Linked DNA regions of Jilunia laotingensis. The protein of the gene in region 1 interacts with the protein of each later gene in a pairwise test. Links are inferred from orthologs where the notes say so. Each region holds a gene or a part of one and is shown on either strand. Other genes may lie near its edges.

Region 1 (3,231 bases):
GATGGAAAGTGCAGCCGCGTTAATCCCCCAAATTGAAAAGATGTTGCCTAAATTGGACTCAATCATGACTTCCCTCAACACGATCTTGTCTGATCAAAGCATTCCCGCTACTTTACATTCAGTGGAAAAGATGACTGCTAACCTAGAAGAAGCCAGCGGACAGTTTAAAGTCTTGATGAAAAGGGACATACCTCAACTTACCGGTAAACTGAACACACTTGGAGACAACTTTATTGCCATCAGCAGCAACCTGAAAGAAATTGACTATGCCAACACTTTCAAAGAAATTGAGCAAACGCTGAATAACGTAAAAATAATTACAAATAAGCTGAATAGCAAAGACAATACTGTAGGATTGTTACTAAACGATCCACAATTATATAACAACTTGAATGCAACAACAGCCAATGCTGCCAGCTTATTGGAAGACCTGAAAGAACATCCGAAACGGTATGTACACTTCTCGTTATTCGGTAAAAAAGACAAGTAGAAAATGACCGTTAAATAGAATTCATCTAAATAATAGATATCATAGTTAGCAGTGTCAAATATTTCGGAAAGTCCATAGACAGACTGAGATAAATAAATAATAGGGAATCTTAGATTGAACCAATAACCCTTACTCGATAGCAGCTTAATAATCTTATAAACAAGGTATTATAAAAATGCAATAGCCCCTTCACTGGGGCTATTTTATCGGATTATCATAAGTTACTGAAAGTAAAGGCATTATTATTTTGATGAGAAATACAAGAAAAAAGGGATTTGTTTTTCTCGAATAAGATTCCCAATTTTGCAACCGTAGAAGTTTTGCTTTATTAATAAATGTATTATAGCCGTTATGAGTGAATCCAACCATGTCGGACTGTGGAACCGCTGTCTTGATATCATAAAAGACAATGTTCCGGATTCGACATACAAAACTTGGTTTGTCCCCATTGTTCCGTTAAAATATGAGGACAAAACGTTAATCGTACAGGTACCCAGCCAGTTCTTCTATGAATTTCTGGAAGATCAGTTCGTGGACCTGCTGCGGAAAACGTTGTATAAAGTCATAGGCGAAGGCACCAAGTTGATGTATAACGTAATGGTTGACAGGACTTCAGTGCCCAATCAAACGGTAAACCTTGAAGCCAGCAACCGCTCAGTGGCTGTGCCACAAAGTGTAATTCGCAATGGTGGCAATAAAGCCCCCAATCTGTTACATGCACCGGCACCACAAGATTTGGATCCACATTTGAATCCTAATTACAACTTCGAGAATTTCATTGAGGGATATAGCAACAAACTGTCAAGAAGCGTGGCCGAGGCCGTAGCCCAAAATCCGGCAGGTACAGCCTTCAATCCTCTGTTTTTACACGGTGCTTCAGGGGTAGGCAAAACTCATCTTGCGAATGCCATCGGAACCAGGATAAAGGAATTATACCCCGAAAAAAGAGTCCTGTACGTATCTGCACATCTTTTTCAAGTGCAGTACACTGATTCTGTCCGCAATAATACTACGAACGATTTCATTAACTTCTACCAAACAATCGACGTACTGATCATAGATGATATTCAGGAATTTGCAGGTGTAACAAAAACGCAGAACACGTTCTTTCACATCTTTAATCATCTTCATCAAAACGGCAAACAACTGATACTGACTTCCGACCGCGCTCCTGTATTGCTACAGGGAATGGAAGAGCGTCTTTTGACACGTTTTAAATGGGGCATGGTAGCCGAACTGGAAAAGCCTACCGTAGAACTGCGTAGAAACATTCTTCGCAACAAGGTTCACCGGGACGGATTACAGTTCCCACCTGAAGTAATAGACTATATCGCTGAAAACGTCGATGAAAGCGTTCGCGACTTAGAAGGTATCGTCATAGCCATCATGGCGCGGTCAACCATCTTCAACAAGGATATAGACTTGGACTTAGCGCAGCATGTGGTTCGCGGTGTGGTACGCAATGAAACGAAAACTATCAGTATCGAAGACATATTAAGCACAGTCTGCAAACATTTTGGTTTGGAGGGAAATGCCATTCATACAAAGTCAAGGAAAAGAGAGGTTGTTCAAGCACGTCAAGTAGCCATGTATCTCGCTAAAAACTATACCGATTATTCTACCTCGAAAATCGGTAAATTTATCGGAAACAAGGATCATGCAACCGTACTTCATGCTTGCAAAACCGTAAAAGGGCAATGCGAAGTAGATAAAAGTTTCCGTTCCGATCTAGAGAGTATAGAAGCATCCTTAAAGAAAAAAGGCACCAATTAAGCAAGTATCCTCTTTCTCCATTCAATTCAAAACGGTACAAACTAACCTACTTATTTTTAGAAACAGCATTAGTCTGTACCGTCTGTACGGTGAGATTACTAGATAAATCCCTGCTGGCGTAAGACTTTCAAAAGATTTTCAGACATGAATTCATTATCTTTCTTTGTATACCGGACATCCGTAAATACCTGCGCCAATGTTTCTTTATTATTCTCCTCTATAAACTGCTTGTTTTCGGGCAAAGACTCTTTATAGGCATATAGTCTATCAATATCTGCTTCCGTGTAATCATGATACCGTTCTGTATGAACGGCAGCCTCCACAGGCAAACGATCTACTTGTGCAGGAATACCATCGGGATAACCGACCGTTACGGTAGTTACCGGAAATACAAGTTCTGGCAATTGCAGGACATCTATGATCATTTGTGGATTATAGGTGGTAGTTCCCAAATAGCAAATCCCCAAACCAGCCTCTTCAGCCAATGTACAAAAAGTCTGTGCCACCAATAAAGTATCCATCGCTGCATTCATAAAAGACATCAGATTATTATATCCCGGCACCGCCTTTCGCTGCTCACACCATTTAGTAAAACGGTGAAAATCTGCGCAAAATGTAAGCACTACCGGTGCCCCTTTGACCATTGGCTGGTTGAAATGTGCCGGAGAAAGTTTCTCCTTCATTTCAGTATCACGTGTGACAATGACGCTGTAAAGCTGCATTCCCCCCATTGTAGAGGCGCGGAAAGAAGTCTCAAGCAAATCATTTAACAAATCAGAGGAAATATCTTTTTGTAAGTACTTCCTAATCGTTCTCCTGTTCTTAACTATCTCAATCATCACTTTTTTTATTGCAAAGATACGAAAAGAAAATCTATTCCACCATCTTCATAAAATAGATTAATTTTCTTTTTGGAAAACTTCAAGCCATGAACAAACGAATCATCCAATTGTTTTTCAATTGCTTAC
Region 2 (3,308 bases), 1.1 Mb from region 1 along the record:
TGTCAAGATCATGGTTTTCTACCGTAAAACGATCTACTGACGGACGATTTAATGTTGCCTGGTAACCATTTTGGATAAGATATGCGTATAAATCACGAGCTACTCCGTAATGTGAGCATGCATCTGCACGGTTCGGAGTAATATCCACCTCAAGGACATAATCACTCTTTACGTTATAATAATCTTTGGCTAAAGTGCCCGGGATGGCATTTTCCGGCAATACGATGATTCCATCATGAGAAGTTCCGATACCGATTTCATCTTCCGCACAAATCATTCCTATAGATTCAACACCGCGAATCTTCGACTTTTTAATCGTAAAACATTCATCCCCATCGTAAAGTTTCGTGCCCAATGTGGCAACAACTACTTTTTGTCCGGCAGCAACATTCGGTGCGCCACAAACGATTTGAGTAGGTTCGCCATTTCCCAAATTTACAGTTGTGATGTGCAAATGGTCTGAATTAGGATGTTCCACACAAGTCAGAACTTCACCGATCACCAGACCTTCCAGACCACCTTTAATGGTTTGAACTTCTTCCACGCCTCCCGTTTCCAGTCCGATGGAAGTAAGCGCAGCAGCCACTTCATCAGGTGTCAGATCGAAGTTAACATACTCTTTCAGCCAATTATAAGAGATATTCATATCATTAAGTTTTTATTGTTTCTCAAAAAAGACTCGCAAAGTTAATAAGATTTTTTGGTTGGCGGGGAATTAATAGGTAGAAAATTAACCAAATAGAAAAAGCCGACACGAATCCGCATAGGAATTAGCACCGGTCATTTTCATCAATATCACTTGTTACGAATCGTATAATCTATTTTCTATTAAAAAGGCAACGGCCCTTCACTGCTTCCTCCAAAAGGATTCCCTCCCTGAGGAATAAAATCGGGAGCCGGTGGAGGCACACTTGCGGGTGAAGAATTCATTCGCGAACCAAGGATGGCTCCTTCATCGGGAGTAGGAATCACCATATCGTCTTCCGGATTCTGGAAACGGGTATATTCTCCTTTGAACCGGAGAAGCACGTCTCCCACCGCACCATTACGGTGTTTTGCAATAATGATCTCAGCCATGCCCCGCAAGTCATTCCCATGATCATCCTGATAGATCTTGTAGTATTCCGGTCGATGAATAAAACAGACCATATCGGCATCCTGTTCGATAGCACCGGATTCACGAAGATCACTCAATTGGGGACGTTTTCCTTCTATGCCTTCACGATTCTCGACACCACGATTCAACTGGGACAAGGCAATAATAGGAATATTCAATTCTTTGGCAAGCCCTTTCAACGAACGCGAGATGGTACTAACCTCTTCCTGACGACTGCCAAAAGCCATCCCACTGGCATTCATCAACTGGAGGTAGTCAATAATTATGATCTTCACATTGTGTTCGCGAACCAAACGGCGTGCCTTCGTACGAAGTTCGAATACAGACAGAGAGGGTGTATCGTCTACATAGAGCGGAGCATCTATCAAGTCTTTCAGCTTATAGTCGAGTTGCTGCCACTCGTATGCCGCAAGCTGTCCACTCTTTATTTTCTCACTTGGAATCTCGCATACATTTGAAATCAGACGATTGACCAACTGCACGTTACTCATTTCAAGAGAGAACAACGCAACCGGATTACGAAAGTTAACAGCAATGTTCCTTGCCATAGAAAGCACGAAGGCCGTTTTACCCATCGCAGGCCGGGCAGCAATAATAATGAGGTCGGAATTCTGCCAACCGGCAGTCATCTTATCCAATTTGGTATAACCACTCTCCAAACCACTCAAACCATCCGTCCGTGCAGCAGCTTTCTGAATCAATTGATACGCTTCGCTAATCACAGGGTTGATCTGCGTATAATCTTTCTTCAGATTCCGCTGGGATATTTCAAAAAGCTTACCTTCCGCCTCCTGCATCAGATCATCGACATCGAGTGTCTCGTCAAATGCTTTACTCTGGATTCCACTGGTAAAGGTGATGAGTTCGCGTGCCAAATATTTCTGCGCGATAATGCGGGCATGATATTCGATATGGGCGGAAGAAGCTACTTTACTACTCAACTGAGTAATATAAAAAGGTCCGCCTACCTCCTTCAACTCCCCTCTTTTAGCAAGTTGCTCCTTTACAGTCAGGATATCCACCGGCTTCTGGTTAACTGCAAGATCGGTGATTGCAGCATAAATCAACTGATGACGATGCTCATAAAAAGATTCCGGACGAAGGATCTCACTCACTAATGAATAAGCATCTTTCTCAATCATCAAAGCACCCAATACCGCTTCTTCCAATTCGGTTGCCTGTGGCTGTATTCGGCCATAATCAGTGACAGGTTGAGTCGCCTTAGGTTTGGTATTACGCGGGGTTCTTTTTTGTTGTTCAGCCATCTTTATACTTACAATTTAACTATTTACGAATGGAAAAATATATATCAAATCTTACTAAATGCATTCCAAACACGCTATTAACGTGAAAGGGACAACAAAGATAGAATATATTAATGAAGAATGAAGAATGAGCAATGAAGATTTTGCTAACTTTGCATAGTTTAAAAAAACGAGTAACTTCAATCGCCTATAATTAAATCGTAAATTAAGAGATGATCACATTTCCAAATGCTAAAATAAACCTCGGGCTGAATATTACCGAGAAGCGTCCGGATGGATACCACAATCTTGAAACCATTTTTTACCCTGTCCCTCTCGAAGACGCGCTGGAGATTCATGTTGCAAGTCATACCAAAGAAAAAATCACTCTGCAACAGAAAGGTATTGTCTTAGACGGGAATCCGTATGACAACCTGGTTGTAAAAGCCTACCGATTATTGGATAAAGAATTCGACTTACCACCTGTAGACATCCATTTATATAAGCGCATTCCTTGTGGCGCAGGATTGGGAGGAGGTTCGTCGGATGCAGCTTCCATGCTAAAGCTACTTAATAAAAAGTTCTCATTAGAGCTAACGGACATTGAACTGGAGAAGTATGCCGCCATGTTAGGAGCTGATTGCGCTTTCTTTATTAAAAACATCCCTACATATGCGGAAGGGATCGGGAATATTTTCTCCCCCGTTACCCTTTCATTAAAAGGTTATAAAATCATATTGGTCAAACCGGATATTTTTGTTTCAACGCGTGAAGCATTTTCCCTGATAAAGCCCCATAAGCCGGAATACTCCCTCAAAGAGCTGGCCGGTACCTCCGTACACGAATGGAAAAACAAAATGGTAAATGATTTCGAAGACAGTGTATTTCCTCAATTCCCCATTATTAAAGAGATTAAAGATGAGTTATACCGGAATGGAGCGATCTAT

Evidence for each region.
Region 2: the proteins of dnaA (region 1) and dnaB interact in binary tests that used the Escherichia coli proteins (3 or more experiments, as listed by UniProt). The link is inferred for Jilunia laotingensis from one-to-one orthologs.

Annotation. Positions count from the first base shown.
Region 1 is NZ_JACRTF010000001.1:2,458,127-2,461,357, reverse strand. Bases 158-3,052 are described here. They hold dnaA (chromosomal replication initiator protein DnaA), read left to right. Parts: upstream 158-841; coding sequence 842-2,263; downstream 2,264-3,052. Other genes in these bases: H8744_RS09395 (NADPH-dependent oxidoreductase), read right to left, coding at 2,362-3,052; H8744_RS09405 (MlaD family protein), read left to right, coding at 158-490. In the rest of the region: more of H8744_RS09405, read left to right, coding at 1-157; more of H8744_RS09395, read right to left, coding at 3,053-3,102. UniProt on the Escherichia coli protein: Plays an essential in the initiation and regulation of chromosomal replication. Binds in an ATP-dependent fashion to the origin of replication (oriC) to initiate formation of the DNA replication initiation complex once per cell cycle.
Region 2 is NZ_JACRTF010000001.1:3,510,729-3,514,036, reverse strand. The notes cover bases 106-3,077. They hold dnaB (replicative DNA helicase), read right to left. Parts: upstream 2,383-3,077; coding sequence 829-2,382; downstream 106-828. Other genes in these bases: ispE (4-(cytidine 5'-diphospho)-2-C-methyl-D-erythritol kinase), read left to right, coding at 2,595-3,077; pheT (phenylalanine--tRNA ligase subunit beta), read right to left, coding at 106-646. Also shown: more of pheT, read right to left, coding at 1-105; more of ispE, read left to right, coding at 3,078-3,308. UniProt on the Escherichia coli protein: The main replicative DNA helicase, it participates in initiation and elongation during chromosome replication. Travels ahead of the DNA replisome, separating dsDNA into templates for DNA synthesis.